Regions from separate parts of the Paenibacillus odorifer genome, predicted to be linked through region 3. Evidence: riboswitches for the same ligand, from Rfam matches in the RefSeq annotation. Region 3 holds a riboswitch; each other region holds the start of a gene.
What was found. A riboswitch is a leader RNA that binds a small molecule or an ion and turns the genes downstream of it on or off. The one in region 3 is predicted to bind cyclic di-AMP.
Positions count from the first base shown of each region.

Region 1: linked by a shared signal. The riboswitch ahead of PODO_RS25365 (alpha/beta fold hydrolase) and the one ahead of PODO_RS00535 (C40 family peptidase) in region 3 are both predicted to bind cyclic di-AMP.
Region 2: linked by a shared signal. The riboswitch ahead of PODO_RS02620 (hypothetical protein) and the one ahead of PODO_RS00535 (C40 family peptidase) in region 3 are both predicted to bind cyclic di-AMP.

Region 1 is NZ_CP009428.1:5,821,251-5,828,521, reverse strand. Features, by position in the region: gene PODO_RS25380 (endo-1,4-beta-xylanase) at 1-317, shown strand, start outside; gene PODO_RS25375 (alpha-glucuronidase family glycosyl hydrolase) at 400-2,454, shown strand; gene PODO_RS25370 (Nif3-like dinuclear metal center hexameric protein) at 2,479-3,273, shown strand; gene PODO_RS31580 (hypothetical protein) at 3,358-3,531, shown strand; cyclic di-AMP (ydaO/yuaA leader) riboswitch at 3,852-4,038, shown strand; gene PODO_RS25365 (alpha/beta fold hydrolase) at 4,144-4,953, shown strand; gene PODO_RS25360 (exosporium glycoprotein BclB-related protein) at 6,273-7,271, opposite strand, start outside.
Region 2 is NZ_CP009428.1:593,703-600,973, reverse strand. Features, by position in the region: gene kdpB (potassium-transporting ATPase subunit KdpB) at 1-396, opposite strand, end outside; gene kdpA (potassium-transporting ATPase subunit KdpA) at 413-2,089, opposite strand; gene kdpF (K(+)-transporting ATPase subunit F) at 2,102-2,179, opposite strand; gene PODO_RS02620 (hypothetical protein) at 2,306-2,722, opposite strand; cyclic di-AMP (ydaO/yuaA leader) riboswitch at 2,975-3,164, opposite strand; cyclic di-AMP (ydaO/yuaA leader) riboswitch at 3,584-3,748, shown strand; gene PODO_RS02615 (hypothetical protein) at 3,817-4,371, shown strand; gene PODO_RS29815 (hypothetical protein) at 4,386-4,907, shown strand; gene PODO_RS02605 (hypothetical protein) at 4,969-5,400, shown strand; gene PODO_RS02600 (hypothetical protein) at 5,862-6,056, opposite strand; gene PODO_RS02595 (ABC transporter permease) at 6,088-7,271, opposite strand, start outside.
Region 3 is NZ_CP009428.1:108,613-115,883, forward strand. Features, by position in the region: gene PODO_RS00495 (sensor histidine kinase) at 1-139, shown strand, start outside; gene rluF (23S rRNA pseudouridine(2604) synthase RluF) at 129-830, shown strand; gene motB (flagellar motor protein MotB) at 943-1,758, opposite strand; gene motA (flagellar motor stator protein MotA) at 1,742-2,542, opposite strand; gene PODO_RS00515 (hypothetical protein) at 2,749-3,042, shown strand; gene PODO_RS00520 (4a-hydroxytetrahydrobiopterin dehydratase) at 3,271-3,558, shown strand; gene PODO_RS00525 (c-type cytochrome) at 3,640-3,996, opposite strand; gene PODO_RS00530 (GNAT family N-acetyltransferase) at 4,124-4,609, opposite strand; gene PODO_RS00535 (C40 family peptidase) at 4,798-5,289, opposite strand; cyclic di-AMP (ydaO/yuaA leader) riboswitch at 5,295-5,437, opposite strand; gene PODO_RS00540 (C40 family peptidase) at 5,800-6,228, opposite strand; cyclic di-AMP (ydaO/yuaA leader) riboswitch at 6,286-6,424, opposite strand; gene PODO_RS00545 (hypothetical protein) at 6,642-7,271, opposite strand, start outside.

The DNA.
Region 1 (7,271 bases), 1.1 Mb from region 3:
CATCTTTAGGGCTTCAGCTCCAATTGACAGAGCTGGATGTGTCCATGTTCCGTTTCGATGACAAACGAATGGATTTAAAGGTTGCACCTGCCGAACTGCTCGAGCTGCAGGCAGAGCGGTATGAAGCGATGTTTGCTCTGTTGAAAGAATACCGCGACGTGATTAGCTCAGTCACTTTCTGGGGAGCAGCGGATGACTATACATGGCTGGACGGCTTCCCTGTTCGGGGACGGAAAAATTGGCCATTTCTATTCGATGAGCAGCATAATCCTAAGCCGGCTTATCATCAATTGCTTAACGCTGTCACCAAATTATAGAGCGGGTAATCTGCTCAAGCTTGCGAATTTTGAACCCGTCCTTTTTAATCCAGGGCGGGTTATTTATACGGGAGGAATATACATGACAAATACCGCTTATGAGGCTTGGCTCAACTATGGCAAGCTGAAATCTGGATCTCTATACAATCAATATTTAAATTGGTGTGGTGAGTTGGTTGTAACGGAGGACAACGAGACGATTCAGGCAGCAGCCGCGGAATTCATACAGGGGATGACCTCTATGCTGGGCAAAGCGCCACTGCTCACAGCGCAACCAGAAGGACCGTGTATCGTTATAGGAACCTTCCAAGGGGGGAATCCGTTAATTGGTAGAGTATTCGGAGGAGAGCGAACCGATTCACTAGGTCCTGAAGGTTTCCTTATACGTACAAACGCTACTGAGCGATGTATCGCTATCGGTGCTTTAACGTCTGTTGGAATTTTGTATGGTGTATTCCATCTTTTACGGCTGATAGGAACAGAAAGCGAGATAGACGCTCTAGATTTATCTATGAATCCGGTGAACGGCCTGCGAATGATTAATCACTGGGATAATTTTGATGGCAGTATTGAACGTGGCTATGCTGGACGCTCCTTTTTTTACGAGTCCAATCAATTTCTTAACGATACAAAGCGGCTACGTGATTATGCCAGATTAATGTCCTCTGTGGGGATCAACGCGATTTCGATTAACAATGTGAATGTTCATGAGCTTGAATCTCTATTTATAACGGAGCAATATTTGCCTGATATCGCGTTGATTGCAGGAATATTCCGCGTATACGGGATTAAGCTATTCCTCAGTGCTAACTTCGCCAGCCCGATACAGATCGGAGCATTGGACACAGCTGATCCTCTGGACCCAGCGGTGCGGAAATGGTGGAAAGATAAGGCTAGTGAGGTTTATCGGGCGATACCTGATTTTGGCGGGTTTGTGGTCAAAGCGGATTCAGAAAATCGACCAGGACCATTCACTTACGGACGTGACCATGCAGATGGCGCCAACATGCTGGGAGAAGCACTGGAGCCGTTTGGCGGAATCGTGATTTGGCGTTGTTTCGTATATAACTGCAAGCAGGATTGGCGTGACCGTAAGACAGATCGGGCCAGAGCGGCATATGATCATTTCAAACCATTGGATGGCCGGTTTAATGATAATGTAGTGCTGCAAATCAAGAATGGACCGATGGATTTTCAAGTTAGAGAACCGGTATCTCCGCTGTTTGGCGCACTGGAACATACCAATCATCTGATGGAGTTTCAGATTGCTCAAGAATATACGGGGCAGCAGCGGCATCTCTGTTATCTTGTTCCACAGTGGAAAGAAGTCCTTGATTTCAATACTTATGCCAAAGGGCAAACTACGCTTGTGAAACATATTGTGGACGGATCGGTGTGGGGAAATAAGTATAATGGTGTGGCTGCTGTAACTAATGTTGGAGATGACATGAACTGGACGGGGCATGGGTTAGCTCAAGCTAATCTGTATGGATATGGAAGATTAATTTGGAATCCGGAGCTGACGGCAAAAGAAATAGCTGAGGAATGGATTCGGCTTACCTTTGGCACTGATGAAGGTCTAGTGGCTGCTATTCGCGGGATGTTGATGGACTCATGGAGGATTTACGAATCTTACACAGCTCCATTAGGTGTGGGTTGGATGGTTAATCCGGATCATCATTATGGGCCGAATGTGGATGGGTATGAATACGCCAAGTGGGGAACGTACCATTATGCGGATCATAAAGGCATTGGTGTGGATCGTTCAGTCAAATCGGGAACGGGTTATAGTGGACAGTATATGGGTCTTAATGCATCAAACTATGAGAATCTAGCGTCTTGTCCAGAAGAGCTGTTGCTGTTCTTTCATCATGTTCCATACACGCATGTTCTGCAATCGGGGCAAACGGTTATACAACATATTTACGATACTCATTTCGAGGGGGCAGAGCAGGCTGCACAGCTTCTAGCGACATGGGAATCACTTGAAGGCAGCGTGGATAGTGGATTGTATATGCAAGTGAAGCAACGTCTTGAAGAGCAAGCAGAGCATGCGCAGGAATGGAGAGATCGGATCAATACGTATTTTTACCGCAAGAGCGGAATTGAGGATCTTAAAGGCAGAAAGATTTATTAGATTTCGAATCGAGGGATGATGATAGTGAGCCTCACGATTAGAGCGATTATGGAAGATTTAATGGGAACTGTGGAACAGGTAGAAGGCACTGTCGATATTCTGAACCCAGGGGAACCGGAAACTGAAGTCACAGGGATTATTACGGCCTTCTCTGCCACACAAAATGTTGTGGAGCAAGCAATAGCGTTAGGAGCCAATTTGCTGATCACGCATGAAGGTGTATTTTATAGCCATCATGCGGCGAGCGAGTGGTTAGAAGGTGATCCGGTTTATCATGCGAAAAAAAGTCTGATCGAACATTCCCAAATTGCTATTTTTCGTTATCATGATTATTGGCATCGGCAAAAGCCGGATGGAATTATGGTGGGTTTGCTGGGAGAACTAGATTGGTCCGCATACGTGGAAGAGCAGCAAGCAGCTGCTACGATTCTCACTATTCCTGCTATGACTGTACTGGAAGCTGCTCAGTATATTAAAAGTAAGCTAGGGATCTCTTATGTACGCGCTGCTGGTGACCTGTCTCTGTCCTGCAAACGCGTAGGGATATTAGTAGGTTACAGAGGAGGCGGGACGATGGCTATTCCGCATTTTAATGATCACAATCTTGATTTAATTATTGCTGGAGAGGGACCAGAGTGGGAGACTCCGGAATATGTGCGGGATGCAGGGCACCAAGGCAGATCTAAAGCGCTCATCATGTTAGGTCATGCGGAGAGTGAAGCGCCGGGAATGAAATATTTAGCTGAAATCTTAGCAGACAAATATCCCATGCTTCCTAGCCGGTTCATTGCTGAACAACCCATCTATCAGATGGTTTAATCTGGGGAAATAAAGAGTACGGAATAAATAAACATATTATGGAGAAAATGAAGGGAAACAGGTCACTGAGAAAGGAGTGTTTCAATGGAAATTCCTTTGGAGGCTGATGAAGTATTAAGTCGGATCAAAAAGCTGCAAAGCGACGGAAGCTCGATCAGTAAAAAACAAGTAAAGCAGAGCGATCCTGAGCTTATGAGAAGTGCGCTGTTCTTTTTTCCAAGCTGGGAGCATGCATTGAAAAACGCCGATCTTTTGTAGCCATAGTATTGTAAGAGGAAGCTAAGTGGACAGGGGAATATCTCTGATTCTGCTTAGCTTTTTTCATATCTCCAGTGAAAAGGATGGCCTTTATATAGAAAGTACTGGTGTTTTAACCTCCGTTTGGCTTGGTTCAGAGCCATTTTCTTAAATAAAACGAGTAAACAAGAGCAAAAGAAAGAGAAAATGAAGAGTATGCTCAATATGAAATGAAAAGCATTGCTTTCAACATTATTTTGACCAGAGCCCTCCTTTACAAGCAAACCTTACAAGAGTATGATTCATCTCAGAACTGACAATTATCTTAAATTTACAATTACATAAGCAATCCGCTTAATTTCCGTTTCTGGAAAGCGGGGGAACCAACAACTGGCAGCCGATGTGAGAGTCGGCACTGGTTATGGGGTGAATCCTGTTCCGGGTGCATAACATGCATCCCTGCAGGTAGGGCAACTCTCACTGCCCGAATCCGACAGCTAACCTCGTAAGCGTATGGAGAGAGGATGAATGGCGTGTTTAGTGATGAATAGCCACAGAGAATCCCTCTGTGGTTTTTTGCTGCGTTTTTAAGCAGATATAGTCGTAGAATTTATTATGAAAGAGGTGTTACCTTTGCCTATCGCTAAACTGAACGGAACTTCGCTCTATTATGAAATCAATGGAACTGGCACTCCGGTTGTGTTTATCCATGGACATGGATTAACACACAGTATGTTCAAACCACAGCTGGAGTATTTTTCCGATAAATATAAAGTGATTTTGTGCGATTTACGGGGGAATGGTAAGTCTGGTAAACTGCTGGAGGCCCCACATGAGATTATTGAGACGCAATGTCTGGATTTGATTATGCTGTTGAATGACCTAGGTATCCGTGAAGCAGTTTTTGTAGGAATCGCCTATGGTGGCTTAGTCGTTCAGCATATTGCCAAACAATATCCTGAGCGTGTAAAAGCAATTGTGGTCGCAGACAGCTTCTGTAGGACTCACGGATCAACAATTGTAGGGAAAATACAAACTATGGCAGCATATTGCAGTTTGCTAATGTATTATCTCCCAAGCGAGCTGGTGTTGCCTTCGATTCGGATGATGTACCGAGAGCGCTGGAGTCTGGCCTACAATGAGATTAGAAGAGGGCTGCTGGACAAACGTCCCCGGGAGCTTTATCGGCAAAGGCTGGCTACGAGCCATGTTGATTACACCAGATGCTTAAAGGCTTTTAAACGTCCTGCTTTATGTATTGTAGGGGACTTTAATGAATTTGGAGTGAATTGTATGAAGGAAATGGTGTCCCAGCTGCCACATGCGCAGTTGGCGATTATTCCGAACGCATTAGATCCAAGTAATCTGTGCCAGCCGGAGCAATTCAATGCGATTCTTCAGCGTTTCTTGGAGAAGCAGCAGGGCAGTCAGCAGATTAGCTGATCTATAGGGAGACCTTTACAAGCGAAGCGTTTAAGTGGAAAAAGACGTCCCATAGCCAGGGGGAATGAGCTGGCTATGGGACGTCTTTCTGGGTAGAACTTTAAGGAAATTCTCCCTAAAGTGAAGGGGATTATGGCTTCTAGCACGTGAATTAGGGAAATTCTCCCTAAAGTGAAGGGAATTATGGCTCCTAGAACGTGGATTAGGGAAATCCTCCCTAATAATAGGATGTTTTTAGCCATAAATGGGTATTTGCATGAATTTTTAGGGAGGATTTCCCTAAAAACCTTATTTTAAAGCGATTATCGATGAATATTAGGGAGGATTTCCCTAATATAATGGATATCTAACTAAAGGCTGGCTCATCAGTAGTGAAATCTACGAATGAGCCAGCCTTTGGTATTTTACTAACCGGTGGATGTTGAACATTTACAAGCATATTGTACCTAGAACGCCACTTAATGTCCCTACCCTACCACAGCATCAAATATAGCTCACCCGACGTGGGAAAGAACAGTAGACTCTAAGTAGTGAAGGTAAGAGTATAGAAGGGGCGTAGTAAGCGGTTCACCCGACGTGGGAAAGAACAGTAGTCTCTAAGTAGTGAAGGTAAGAGTATAGAAGGGGCGTAGTAAGCAGCTCACCCGACGTGGGAGAGTACGGTAGACCTAAGTAGTTAAGGTAATTGTATAGAGGAAGGCATAGTAAGCGGCTCACCCGACGTGGGAAAGAACGGTAGACCCTAAGTAGTGAAGGTAAGTGTATAGAAGGAGGCGTAGTAAGCAGCTCATCCGACGTGGGAGAGTACGGTAGACCTAAGTAGTTAAGGTAAGTGTATAGAGGGAGGCATAGTAAGCAGCTCATCCGACGTGGGAAAGAAACAGTAGACTCTAAGTAGTGATTGTAAGTGTATAGAAGGAGGTGTAATAAGCAGCGTATCTGCAGCTCCTGATCGAGACCAAAGGAAAGGAAGGTTTCGGTAATAGGGATTCAGCCTCCGGACATGAGTAGGAGAGAAGAAGAGCGGGGAGTGACATTGACAGACTATCGGACTCAAGCGCTCTTATTTGCAATATTTTCCTATTTTTGAGTTGCTATTGGACCCCATAGGCGTTATTTGTACAAAATAGACGCTATTGAGCACCATTTCTGCCCAATAGCGCCTCTCAGGTCCGATGATCTCTCTAAACAGGGATAAATTAACGAATAGCGGCAGTTGAGTCCGAAAGATCAAGTAAGTGTACCGTATATTACCAAAAAAGCATCTATCACTCCTTAGAAGGAATGGCAGATGCCTTTTTTTGAATTTGTTTTAATGATTATACAATCGTAAAGCCAGCACTTGCATAACCAGTGACTGTATTTACAAGGGAGAGGCCTGTAGCAGTGGCTGAGAATACCATAAGCAGACGTGTCTGTGGTGTTACAGCAAAATTGATATCATTTGTAATTCCATTGACAAAAGTTCCTAGATTAATAGTACCTGTGATAGGTGGGAGCGCTACTAATGCCCCTGGAATAGCAGTAAATGTGTTATTTGGTGTGGCCGATTGGTACAACTGTGCTGTTACATTTATTGTAGTACCAAGCAGCGATAAAGCTATGGTATTACTGAAATAAGCAGCAAGGGATGTTATCACCCCTGCACGAGGAGTCGAGAATGCAAAGTTGATAAGCGGTCCAAGGAGAGTACCTGTTAAATCAATATTACCGCCAACAAGAGAAATGCCTGTGGCTGAACTTCCGAAGCCTACAAGGCTTGTTGTTCCAACCAAACCACCTAAAACCGTGGTCATAATAATAGGTCCTCCGGATGCCAGCGGAATAATTGCACCGTTACCGGTTGCACCAGTGACTCCGGTAATGCCAGTAGCTCCAACCGCGCCGGGATCACCCGTTGCACCCGTAGCTCCGGCAACGCCGACCGCACCGGGATCACCAGTCGCACCCGTTGCACCCGTAGCTCCGGCAACGCCGACCACACCGGGATCACCAGTCGCACCCGTTGCACCCGTAGCTCCGGCAACGCCGACCGCGCCGGGGTCGCCAGTCGCGCCCGTTGCACCAGCAGGGCCTGCCAAGCCTGCAGCGCCAGTCGAGCCAGTCGCTCCAGTTGCTCCTACGCCTGGACCTGCTGGTCCTTGCGCACCTGTTGGCCCTTGAATCCCCTGCACACCCTGTGGTCCTTGAGGTCCCATCGCGCCACCAGCGATTAACAAGTAATCTGGTGAACTCCCGGGTATTCCAGTAGGTCCAGAAACGGTAGCAATATAGGTGCTGCCATTGAAGGTTACTACTTGACCTGCTGGATAAGTAGG
Region 2 (7,271 bases), 490 kb from region 3:
ACTGACGATCACGATATCTCCTTTCCGCAGCTCGGAGGAAGAAACGGTCTTCACAGACCCTCCAACGAGCTTATTAGCTGTGATATCCTGTTTCGTTTTCTTAAGCGAATCCGCCTGGGCCTTCCCGCGGCCTTCAGCCAGCGCTTCAGCGAAGTTGGCAAACAGCACTGTGAATAACAGAATGAACAACACCGTGATATTGAAGCCTACCGATTTCTCTGCATTAAAATATCCGGGGGCCAGTACCATAAGCAATACAATAATCGTGCCGATTTCGACTACGAACATGACCGGATTTTTGATTAACGTCACCGGGTTAAGCTTAATAAAGCTATCCTTTACAGCGCTTAGGAGTATGGGTCCCGTCAGCAGCTTTTTTCTTTTTACAGTACTCATCTTGTTCTCCCTCTTCCTACCGTAAGGTCAAATATTCTGCAATCGGGCCGAGCACAATGACCGGCAGAAACGTCAGCGCACCGATAATCACTACCGTACCAATCAGAATTCCGGTGAACAGACCATTGTCTGTGCGGAATGTGCCAATCGTCTCAGGAACCGGCTTCTTCTGGATCAGTGAACCTGCAACTGCCAGCATTACGATTATAGAGACATAACGGCCAAGCAGCATTACGATCCCGGTTGTAACATTCCAAAAGGTGGTATTGTCCGCAAGCCCTTCAAATCCTGAACCATTGTTCGCGGCAGAAGAGACATATTCATATAACACTTGGCTAAGTCCATGGAATCCGGGATTCGTGATGGAACCGTTGCCCAAGTCCGTTAAGAACGCACCTGCTGTTGGTACAAGGATAATGAACGGATGCACAAGGATAGCAATCGCAATCAGCTTCATCTCCTTGGCTTCTATCTTTCGCCCGAGAAACTCTGGTGTTCTGCCAACCATTAGTCCACATAAGAAGACGCCCATGATGGCATACATCAGCATATTGATTAGTCCTACACCTTTTCCCCCGAAGACGTTATTGAGCATCATTAGGGCCAGAGGGGTAATGCCACCCAGCGGTGTCAGCGTATCATGCATATTGTTAACACTACCTGTCGTAGCTGCCGTTGTTACCGAAGTGAACAGCGAAGATTGCGGGATACCAAAACGCACCTCTTTACCTTCCATGCTGCCTTGCGAAGACTCGATCCCCAGCGCATTAATAGCGGGATTCCCTTTAGTTTCCGCATAATAATTCAGCCCCAGCAGCAGAACGAACAAGGTCATCATTGCTGTGAAAATCACCCAGCCCTGACGTTTGTTCTTAGCGAACAATCCGTACATATATGGCAAAGAGGCTGGCAACATCCACATAGAGAGAATCTCCAGAACGTTCGTAAGTGGATTAGGGTTCTCAAAAGGATGCGCTGAATTGGCTCCGAAGAAGCCGCCACCATTCGTACCTAAGTGTTTAATTGACTCCAAAGAAGCGACTGGACCGATAGCGATTTGTTGCGTCTGCCCTTCGAGTGTAGTGACCTCAAGCGATGGCTTGAGCGTTTGTGGCACATGCAACCCTACCAGCACCAATGAAACTAGCAGAGCTAATGGGATGAATACACGAATATGTGCTTTTACGAAGTCCTCAAAAAAATTCCCGACTGATTTCTGTCCTGTAATCCCTCTGACAAAAGCAACCGCAACAGAAAATCCGCTCGCTGCAGACGTGAACATCATCATCGTGATGACTGCCATTTGTGAAAAATACGATAGTCCCGTCTCCCCGCTATAATGCTGCAGGTTCGTATTGGTCATAAAGCTGATCACCGTATTAAATGAAAGCGTCTGTTCCATATCGGCAATTCCATTCGGGTTCAGCGGCAATCCCCGCTGTAATCTTAGAAAAATATAACTGAAAGCAACCAGTACGATATTAGTTAAAACAAAGCTGAGTGCATACTTCTTCCAGGACATTCCGTCCCGTTTTTTCAGGCCGATCAGCTTATAAATACCTTTCTCTGTGCCTGCAAACCAGCGATCCGTACGATTTGGTTCGTTAGAAAATACATGATATAAATACGTCCCCATCGGCTTGACCAACAAGATGAGAATTACAATTACGACGACTATTTGCAAAATGCCCATGAATGCCCCTCCTTAAAATTTCTCAGGATGAATCAACGCGTAAACCAGATATATAAACAACAGTAGGGTAACAGCGATTACTAGAATCACAGCTTATCCCTCCCCGTATCCTCAACTACACCTGCGCACCAGCGCATAAAGCCATAAAATAACCCGTAAATTACAGCTAACGAAGCCACCATATACAGATCCATCATATCTTCCGCACTCCTTCCATTATCCTTGATGAGGTGATCTATCGATTAGAAAATCAGCATCACCACTATGGGAATAGATTACATAGCTCGCACCAAGTCTTTTATAGACCAATCTAGGATTTATAGAACTTGTAATCACAAAAATTGGCTGTGTCGTCCAGGTACGGCACATCTGAATATAGCGGCAGCAAAGCGGAAAGCTGCTCTCAAACAGATATACCCTGCCTACCGGGAACGATGGGCGAAACCAAGTGCTCTGATGGCGGGTATCCACTAGAATAACCTGCTCGATTCCGAGCTCCTCTAGTAAAGCTTTCTCAGCCAGATTGTTGGTTAATCCCGCCATCTTAATACCCCTGAACTTCAGAAGTTTAATGAAATGTTCTCCCGCCTTTGTAGGCGCACATACAAGCACATATTCATTCTGATCCGTCATCTCTTTTTTCTCCTCCTGCTCATTTACAACAAGGAGGCAACGAAAATCTCCGAAAGGATGTTGACCTATCGTCATTTTCGGGCACAACCTAAAGCTCGGTTGTGTCACGTCATTAGACGCTGCCTTACAAATACCGCTAATGATGAATTTAGCGACCTCTTGGGGGAGGCCTCCATAAATGCTTTGCTTCTAAGAGCACAGCAAAAAGCCACAAAGGATCTCCTCTGTGGCTCGCTAGCGGTCACATTGCACTCATCCTCTCTCCATACGCTTACGAGGTTAGCTGTCGGATTCGGGCGGTGAGAGTCGCCCTACCTGTATAGATGCGAGCTCACTCGCACCCTCTACAGGATTCACCCCATAATCAGCTTCCGACTCTCACATCGGCTGCCGATTGTTGGTTCCCCCGCTTTCCTTATCGGAAATTAAGCGGATCAAATATTCGATTGTCGTTGAAACAGGAGTAATCATACTCTTATGCACGAAGACTTGTAAAACCTGAATGATGCCAAAATAATGCAAATTAAAAACTATTTTCCCATTAGATAGCGCTTACTTGATATCTAATCTCTCTATATCTCTTGTTTACTCGAGTTTCAAGCGTTTAATCGCTATCTATAACCCATGTGATTTTATTCACCTTTTTAGGGTGAAAATACTGCAAATTCCCTTTATAGGTTGAAACGCAAGAAGCTGAGGTTGAGCGAGAAAGAGGCGCGATAACACGCCATAAATACCTATTTACCTCGTTTTTCAGTCGTAGTCGGCAGGATATGGTTAAAATCGCTCTAAAAGAACATTTTCCGTTTTTTACAGAAAATCTTGAAAAGAGTATGATTCGGGTTGAATCTAATTCATGAAAAACAATCAACGCTGAGTTCCTGCATTCGCAGGGAACGGGGGAACCATCAGGCCACCTGGCCTACTTGGGGTGAATCCAAAGGAGACTGCGTAAGTCTCAATAGGTAGGGCGACTCTCACCGTCCGAATCCGACAGCTAACCTCGTAAGCGTAAAGAGAGAGACCCTTGATCCGCCACGCTTTGGCCCAGGTATATCTGCCTGTAATCCAAAACCGCAGCAGAGGTCCTCCTCTTGCTGCGGTTTTTGCGTTACCTGAGCCTGTTAGGTGATAGCACGCTGGATGGGGTGAATGTTTTGAAGCACTATTATTTAGGGATACATCAAGGGCTGCTTGAGCCGATAAGTCTAAATTACGTTTGTTTCGGGGCCTTGTGGTTCGAAGAAAATAATCACAGATACATTGTAGGTTATGCATTTGGCCAGAACCAGATCCAAGCCCTTCGCCAATTCAGTACACCTTCTTCTTGTAAAGACTGTTTAGACTCTAAGATTGTATATGAAATATATAAAAAAATTCGAGAACAACAACAGCAGCAGGATTGGTCATCGCATCAAAAACTCCCGTGGTTTACAGCCTTCAAGGAGCCTTGGAAAGATGTAAGCGCCGGTTGGTATGTCTTGAGATCCCGCAGCACCTTTCCCTTACATCTATCTGTTATACGGAAAGAGAAGTTCCGACTATGGCTAGAGCATACCGCAGTCTGTGAGAATAAAATGGAAATGCTCGCTTGTGTAGAAAAGGCTAGTGTCACTCATCATGTAGACTTAAAGCTTTTGGAAATCTAAGGAGGAACCCTACTATGGACCAGCGCAGACTATCCCGCATTGAAGTATTTGTATTGGATGAACCCGAGCCTATTCACTATGGAATGGAAGGGGCTGAAGGCTGCCGTTATGGTATTCTGAAGCTCACCTGTAAGGGAGGTTGCAGTTGGGGGGCTTGTCTAATCTCTGCCAACACCAAAAATTTCGATCTCATTAAATGGAGTTCTTTTTTACGGGCTATCTGTCATTGCCGTCTTGAGGAAGCGCTGGATAAGGTCCGCCGCGAAGGTTCAGATTGGGAGCAGGTTAAGCTTGAGCTAGTTCAGGGTGCTTTGCAGGATTTAAAGGCCAAGCTCCAGGGTAAATCCTTGGCAGGGCATATTCAGCAAGGGCGTCTGTACAGTGTTGCAGCTGGGGGGAGCAATTCCAGAAGTGAACGGCTCTACTACAAACCTTCCAAAGCTTTTTCCACTGCCTCCCAGCAGAAACACAGTTGCCCGGAACCAGACACCGCCGATCTTATCAATAAATCCATCTCTTACTTTTCTATATTATAGATTCAAGCAAATCTCTCATTCTGAAAGGATCGTGTTCACCATGCCTGACCCCTTACCTCCCGTGTCCACCTACAGTGCTAAATTTGCAGAGTGTGTTCAAAAGTATACTAATGAAGTCTACGTACTCAGTTCCATGTTATTAGAACAATCTAATGAGGCAGACAAGGTTACTATCCGCACCTTCACAGAGCTTCATAAAATATATCGTCAGGATAACTTCGACCCTCAGTTATTCTCTATCCACGCTTACCGCACTTGTATTCGCCAGTGTGCTGATTCTTTTGCCCGGCGCTCTCTTCTATCGGCTAAGGGATTACCTTGGGAGGAACAGCTTGTGAAGGTATTGTGGTACGGCTTAAAGCTGCCTCTTTCTCAAATAAGCATTATTCTGCAAAAAAGTGTTCCTGCACTGAAAGCACAGCTTAGAGCTGTACGGGAGCAGATGACCGACCAAGCGGATATACGAACGAGCGCAAATCTTTCTATAATTTAGTCACTGACTAGAATTCAGACGATCTTTAAGCGCATGAAGCATCTAACGGACTCAGGAGCCTTTAATTGAAGCTTTTCCTCAAATTTGGCCGGCGTTCGGACTCCAGTAGAAATCCCGAGCGATGAGCGTCTCGGATCGTCTTCAAGCAGGCCCTAATCATCTTCCACCAAGGCAAGGCTTACGGACCCAGATATCGTTATTTGCACGTTTATCGCCTTTTGAGCATAGTATCGGACTCCAGTGCAACTATTTGGTTAAAAGAGCTACTAATTCACTGTTTTTCATGCCAATAGCGACTATTGTGTCCGATATCTTGCCAAATCTCGATGATTGTTGCATTTAAGTGTTGCTGGGTCCGTTAGCTATATCAGCTCGTATACAAAGAGATTGCCAACTCAAAAACGGGGATATCCCAGCAACCATAAATGGCTGTTAGGATCCCCCCGAAAATTCAGTACCTACTATTGTGCCTTACTCTTACGCGCCTTACTGTACATCCACAATCCTGCCAACATCCCCACTATAGCAACACCGGTCAATACGCCTTGAACGAAATCCATAAAAGTGGAGCCATCCGGAAGCATTCTACTAACCGAAGCCAGTGATACCGAACTCATTAAAAGCATAATGGTATATTGTTCGCTTGTAGACATCATTAGCACTCCTTAAAAGTTATATGAGGCCTTCTTAGATCTTGTATGCTTTCATTGCTTTTCTGATTTCTTTAATACTTGGGCGTTTGCCGTACATCAGTACGCCGGTACGATAGATCTTGGCTGCCAGCCATCCGAAGATGAAGGTAGTCACAAGCAGGATCAGCAGCGATACAATGACTTGCCAGATCGCCACCTCACCGACACCAATTCGGAGCAGCATCGTCAATGGTGAAGTGAAAGGTACATAACTCGCTATCTTAACCACTAGAGTATCGGCATTGGAGATACTGAACAGTGGAACATAGAACGCTACGAAGCCTAACATCATGATTGGCATTACCGCCTGACCGAGATCCTCCGTACGGCTGACAATCGAACCTACAGCCGCATACATCAAGGCATAGAGGAAGTAACCTAATACGTACAAGACAAATCCATAGAGCAGCAAGTTAATATTGAGCTGGCCTAAATCGAGATCAAAATCAGCCAATACGGTTGCGTTATGCGGGAGCGTCAAATTGACGACGATCGCTGCGACAAAGATCCAAATTTGCAATATTCCTACTAGGAAAACACCGATAACTTTACCGAACATTTGCGCTAAAGGTGAGGCACTTGTAATGAGAATCTCCATAATCCGCGAGCTTTTCTCAGAGGTTATCTCAGCGGCAATCATGTTGCCTGTCATCATAATGGACATAAAGAACAACATAAGCATGGCATATACGATAATGTAGTTAATGGCCGGAGTGTCCTCCTGAGAGCTTTCACTGCCACCGCCTGCGTTAAGCTGTTGTGTAGTAATCTGCACTGGTGTTGACATTGCAGCAATCTGTTCAGAGGTCAGCTTGTCGCCAACGATGAATTGTGTGTTTGCTTGCTGAAGTGCATTTTGAAGATAAACTTGAACATCTCCGTTTAGTTCTCCATCATTACTGTGATAAGTAACGGGTGGAAGCCCTTCACCAGTAGGTTCTGCAAAAGTAACATAACCTTCTACTGTCTCTTCATCTAATGCTTTCTTTAACTCGGCATCATCCGCAGAAGCATATTGTACTATCTTAGCCTGTGGCATGCCCTCTGGCGCAGTATAAGCCTTCAACAATTCTGCAACCTGATTTCCCTCTTCAGCAATCACAGCAATTTGAGTAACTTCACTTTTGGCCGAATCACCCTTAAACTGATCGATGATATAGGGAAGATTCATCCCTATGC
Region 3 (7,271 bases):
GGCTCATAAGGGTCATTTGGAAATACAAAGTGAAGTTGGCCGGGGGACAACCGTTATGATTAAGCTGCCTGCAGCTGGAGGGGGTACACCTTGGCTTAACATTAAGGATGAACGGAGTGAAGAACAACGTGAGAATTAATAAATTCATCAGTGAGACAGGGTACTGTTCACGCCGAGAAGCAGACAAGCTTGTGGATGCCGGCAGAGTTACGATCAACGGAGAGCCTGCTGTGCTGGGCAGTCAGGCTGTTCCGGGCGATGATGTGCGAATAGATGGTATAGCGCTTGAAACCTCAAGCCAGACGGTCTACATTGCTCTAAACAAGCCGGTAGGGATTACATCAACCACAGAACAGCATATCAAGGGGAATATTGTCGATTTTGTAGGTCATCATGAACGTATATTCCCGATTGGTCGTCTCGATAAGGATTCGGAAGGATTAATCTTGCTTACTAATGATGGCGACATCGTTAATAAAATTTTGCGGGCGGAAGGCCGGCATGAAAAAGAATATGTGGTTACCGTGGACAGACCCATTACGCCTTCGTTTATTACCGGCATGTCCAGCGGTGTGAAAATATTAGGTGAGAAGACGCTGCCCTGTGAGGTCACGCGTATTACGGAGCGTGTCTTCCGTATTATTTTGACAGAGGGCAAAAATCGCCAGATTCGTCGTATGTGTAGCGCTTTTGGCTATGAGGTTCGAAAGCTGCAACGCATTCGGATTATGAATATTCGCCTGGGGGCATTGCAAACGGGAGAATGGCGGGAACTGTCTGCTGATGAGAAGAAAGAGCTTGGAGCTACGCTGAACTACGAGTTACTGTAGGAGTGTCATTACAATAATACAGTTCCATATAGAATGTAGTACTGCAACAAAAAAAGAGCTGTCCGGGGTCTAAGACCTTTGGACAGCTCTTTTTATTACCTTACGAAATCACTTATTCAGCAGAGGGAACAATCCCTGTAAACTCTTTGGTTTCTTGATATTTTCGAATAATGGAAACCTCTACCCGGCGATTCTTGCTTCGACCGGTAGCTGTGTCATTATCGGAAATAGGATGATACTCGCCGTATCCAATCGCACTAAATTTGCGTGGATTTAGATTTGTGTTCTGCAGCAAAATCTTCATGAACTGAAGTGCCCGATCCGCACTCAGATCCCAGTTGGATGAATAGTTGCTATTAGAAATCGGAATATCGTCGGTGTGCCCTTGCACTACTACATCATAATCCGGGAATTGCTGCAGCATCGTTGAGATGGATTTAGCTAATTGCCGCGAATCATCCTTAACAATGGCTTGGCCAGAAGCGAACAATGCGTTATCACTGATCGTAATCATTAGCTGAGATTGATTAAGCTTCGTACTGAGCAGATCCGTTAGACCGTTGCTCTTAATATATTGATCGAATTGTTTCTTAAGCTTCTCTAAATCCTCTTGTTCCTTTTGTCGTAGCTTTGCCATTTCTGCTTCTTCAGCTTTCTTGGAAGTAGAGCTACCCATCTTATCATTTTTCCCTAGATCTTCTTGAGTCTTACTAGGCATTGCTGCCCGCTCTTCAAGAATACCTGTACCGCCATTAAGTGCGGAACTGAAGGCCTGACTCATCTCTTCAAATTTCTTGGCATCCGTTGCACTCATAGAATACATAACGATGAACAGAGCCACCAGAAGAGTCATGAGGTCGGAGTAAGGTAACAGCCACGATTCATCGGCATGTTCTTCATGCTCTTCGTGTCTAGTCTTTTTGCTCACCTGATCCACCGTCCTTCTCATTTAACTTAACGCGTTGCGAAGGTGTTAGGAATACAGCAAGCTTCTGATTGATGGCAATAGTAGATACACCGGACTGTATGGACAAAAGACCTTCGACCATCATCATTCGAACTTCGATTTCTTGTTTGGAGAGACGTTTCAGCTTATTAGCAATAGGATGCCATAATACGTAACCTGTAAAGATACCAAGCAATGTGGCGATGAAGGCAGCCCCGATTGCCGCAGCCAGTTTGTTCATATCACTCATATCAGCCAGAGCGGCGATGAGACCGATAACCGCCCCGAGCACCCCGAGGGTAGGAGCATACATACCTGCCTGTGAGAAAATGAGGGCTCCTGCTTTATGTCTATCCTCTGTGGCGTGGATATCCTCCATGAGGACATCGCGGACAAAATCCTGATCATTTCCATCAATAATCATCCGCATGCCGTTTCTGAGGAAGTTATCTTCTATTTCATCGACCTTTGATTCTAGAGCCAACAGACCTTCACGCCGTGTGATAGAAGCCCATTCCATGAACATAGTGATTAATTCGGGTTTACTGATTAATTTCTTTTTGATAAAAATCATTTTGAACAGACTTGGAATCTTTTTGACCTCGTTGAAAGGAAAGGCCATGAAAATAGAAGCTGCCGTACCCACCAAGATAATAACGTAAGCAGCGGGTGTGGCCAAAGCATGAAGTGGAGCGTGCTTGAGGATCATGCCCCAGATTACAGCAACCAAACCAAAAATTAAACCAATTATTGTTGAAATTTCCATTTTGCACCTCGTCCGTGAGATTTAAGATGTGTTCCGACAATGCCGCGTATATCATCCTTGAAACAGCGGCAGGGCACTCTGTGCGAAACCGAATTAACGTATATTCTTATTTATCGACATCATTCGGTTTTTTGTGAAGTCATTTTTTCGGCTATAATGGATAAGGTAAGTAATTATTCATCTGTGAAGAAAACGGAGTGATATACGTGGGTGTAAAGCATGGTAGAGATTACGGTGAAATTCTAACCGATTTGACCGAAGCCGTCGGACGAATTTCCGATGGATATTTATTTTTTGAGATGGATCCGGACGAGTGGCAGGAACTACCCCAAGAATCAAAGCTGGAGGTATGGGAAGCATTGGCTGAGGATCTTTTCTTCGCGCTGGGTAATGAACCTATGATTGAAGTGGGGAGCGGCGTAATTATTTACGATAAGGACACTCACCGCATTAATATTCTAGTTGGCGAAGAGGATTTGGCTTCAGTAGTTTTGATTTAGGCAGAGGAGACGTCTGGACGTAATTTGCCCGTAGTTAGTAGCCCGTGTTAAAATTGATAAAGCCGAGTTATAATCGCTGGGATTTGTGAATACATTTAATCGAAAATATCGCCTTTATCCTGGCACATCCCTTGGACCTCAGAAGCTAAGGGATGTTTTGTTTAACGCCTAAGACAAGTAAAGGGAACTACGCACTTTACTGCAATTTTTTGTAAGGGAGGAAACGAATTGTTATTTACGGAAGAGGAACTGCGTGAGGAGATCACCAAGCTGGAGGGCTGGAAACTGGAAGATAATGTTATGGTGCGAAAATATATGTTCAGCCAATATATGAAGGGCATTGCGTTCGTTGATGAAGTAGCCACGATTTCAGAAGCCTTCGATCACCATCCACATATTACGATTGATTATAAAACAGTTACCCTGCGCCTGAAATCTAATGAAGAAGATGGGATTACAGCACTAGATCTTCGAGAGGCGCATGAATTTAATGAAGCCTTTGAAAAAAATCATTAGTTTAGCCAAAATCATAAAATAAACGCCCGTGCACAGATAGTCACCTATCTCATACACGGGCGTTTTTGGTTGCTTGGCTGGTTACTTTTTCTCTGAGAGCCAGAGTGCGACGTTGGCGATCTCTTCAGGAGCTAGCTTCTCCTTAAAGGAAGGCATTTGGCCACGTCCTTTGGTGACGATGCTGTAGATTTCCTCAGCGTCATGCTGACCGCCTTCATTCTGAAGACTTGGTCCAACTCCACCTTGAAGCTGATCGCCGTGACAGGTGATACAGCTGGCTTTCACGGTTGCTTCTGCCTTTGCCGCGTCCAGTTGAACTACCGGCATCGTGGGCTTATTTTCTTCTGCTACCTCTTCTTTACCCGGAAGTGTAAACATGAGTACTACCGCAAAGGCACAGGCGGCAAAAAACAAACCGCTCATGATCCATTTCTGCATCCCAATTCGTCCCTTCTATGTAAGCTGCTCCCTACATTATAGCTTATGGTGAAGCGTTATCATAGGGTTTGTGACAAAAAAATGAACGAGAATACAATCATTCTTATGAAATATCTGGTATTTAATATCATTTGTCATAGACCATGCAATAAAAAGGTTTGTCTCCTGTAGGTGTGCGGCGTTCATACGTATCTGTAATCGTAAATCCACATTTTTGATAAGTTCGAATGGCGCGTTGGTTCCAGGTCAGGACTTCCAGATCTATCTCACGATCAGGATAACGATTCAAGGCTGTCTGGACGATGGCATCTACGAATAGTTTGCCTAAACCATGGCCGCATAGATCGGGGCGCATCCCAACTCCTAAACGGACGACTCCTTCCATCGGGAACAACTGTGCGAATCCGCACAAAACCTCATTTTCATTTAATATGGAGATATATTGTTCCTCCCGGAGCTGCGGATCACCAAACTCGATGCCAAGAGCCTGCATCTGCTCCCACGGCATCCAGCCATAAATATTATATGGGGGCGTATAGCTCCACTTACAAATAGCTTCTCCGTGAATTGCCTCCATAGGAACAACATGAAAAGTTACCGAGGGATTTATCATAAGGTCAACGATCTCCTTTCACGAGGACATTGCTATATTATTAATTATATACAAAATGGGGGAGGTTCGACTCAGAAACTTTATATGAGGGGAATGTTTTACAAATTATGAGAGGGGTAAATAAGTAATAAGACAAAAAAACAAGCTCTCCTCCAAGAGTACCTTGGAAAAGAGCCTATGTACGTTATTTATTGCACATCATCATTGTCTTCCGATTCAGCAGCAACCGATTGGTAAGCGTCTGTGCTCATAATGCGCTTGGCACCAACGTAGCGTTTCACGTAGTAGCTATCACTCAGAGAGCTAATCGTAACACCGCGTGAGGTAGAAGCGTGTGCGAACTTACCTTCACCGACATAAATGCCGACATGGGAGACACCTTTGCCACTTGTATTGAAGAATACAAGATCTCCGGCTCTTATATCATCACGGGAGATTGCTGTGCCCATTTGATATTGGGAACCTGATTGGTGTGGAAGGTTAATGCCAATCTTATCAAACACATACATTGTAAATCCGGAGCAATCAAATCCGTTAGTGGATATACCGCCGGATACGTATTTAGTACCGATGGCCTTGTCAATCACTTTATCCATTTTGGAATCTGCGAAAGCGCTTCCTGCTCCGATGGTGAGGATGATGGAAAAGCTTAGTACTGCTGCTGCTAACTTCTTCTTCAAAAGTGTATACCCCTTCCAAATGCCTACGAGGTTAGCTTAAGGGTTCGGTTGAAGGTCCCCTATGACCTCTCTATATAATGGAGGTCAATTCACCCAAAGTTGGTTCCCCCGTTTTCCTAATAGTTAGGAAACTCGGCTCATACTGTTGATTAGGATTAGCTTGTAATCAATACATGACAAAACCTTTGTAAATAACAACTTAATGATTACAAAAATGTTACTAAAATCTCACTGCGCTAATTGTAACAAACAGAAAGCCGCTTGGCAATCGTTTTTAACATATTAATGCAGAAAAATTGGCATTTTTACGGTAGAAAGGCATATGTAAGCGTTAATAATGACCTAATTTTTAATATAATTGCAATTTTTATCAAATAAACGTGTTTCAATTGGGCTCTAATAGTGTAAAAATATATTATGGAATAAAGAAAAACCCGAATTTGATTACGGGCATAATCAGATTCAGGTTCATATAGTTGTAATTGTGAGGTTATAGTTGTGAGGAAGGTTTCAATCGAAGGCTACAGCTTGATAAGCTGAAGTACTCATTACTCTTTTAGCGCCAACATAACGATTGGCCCAGTAGGCCTGACTGAGTGAAGTGATGGTCACTCCACGCGAAGAGGACGATTGTGCGAATTTTCCGTTTCCAACATAAATGCCGACATGGGATACTCCATTGCCAAGTGTGTTAAAGAACACTAGATCACCAGAACGCAGATTGCTTTTGGATACAGCAGTTCCAACGCTATATTGAGCTTTTGATGTACGAGGTAAAGTAAGACCCACATTCTTGAATACATACTTTGTAAATCCAGAGCAATCAAATCCGGCAGTGCTTGTACCTCCGGTTTTATAGGCAACTCCAATAGTCTTTGAGATTACAGAGTCCATTTTAGAGTCGGCAAAGGCGCTTCCTCCACCAATAGATAATGCCATTACAAGTCCTAGCGCCGCAGCGACGCATTTTTTTCTTAAATTATGTCTTTTCAAAAGATGTACTCCTTCCAAGGCCTGCGAGGTTAGCTTAAGGGTTCGGTAGAAGATTCCCTATGATCCCTGTAAAGCGAGATCAATTCACCCAAAATATGGTTCCCCCACTTCCCGGTGCAAAGGAATTAGGCGTGTTAAGCACCAGAGAATGACGTTTCGACAGTTACACTTACGATAAATACATTTAGTTATGTAGGAATCGTTTCAATTGATTACAAAATTGTTACTAATAGCACAGGACTTATTGTAACAGAGCTTTTACGATTTTGCAAATACTCTTAAGTTATCCGTATTGAGAAAAAGTCCCAGCTCCTAAATACAGGAATTGGGACCTTTTTATTATGTCAAATAAGGTTGATTTATTGTGGAAATGCTTTGCTACGCCATAGATGATATTGTGCAGAGATTCCCCACATTTTTAAGAGCGTAGAAGGTAGTGGTGAGATTTGCCGTATTATAAGTGCCGGTAGGCCGGGACAGAACAGACCCGTCAGTCCGCACACTAGCAGTAAGAGCAAGCCTCCCGCACCAAGTACAATGGAAACACCTATAGCAGGAATCAGTGACCGCAAGCAGATGAACAGTGAGGAGAACATTCCTGTACCGCCGGTGTAACCAAACTGCATATATAGAAGAAACAGGCGCACGATAAAAATATATATAAGCCATGCCAATACGTATGGTACTAAATGAAGTAACAAAGCGTAGTTAAACAAAGAGGATAAGAACAGCCCGTACATTTTTGGAGCAAGCCAGTAAAGCGGCAGCAGGGTCAGCACCCATTCGATTAGGCTAAAGACTAAGACAGGTAGTCCATAGATCTTCATGCCAGGGAAAAAGAACAGTCCACGCTCGCCCTTTCGCTCCTGGTGGAGCTCATGCAGCAATCCTGCCCTTATGAAAGGGGAAAGCAGAAGTCGCAAGACAACAAGCGCCAGAAGCATCCATAACCAAGTGCGTATCGCAGGGTCCGTATTCAAGCTGAACTG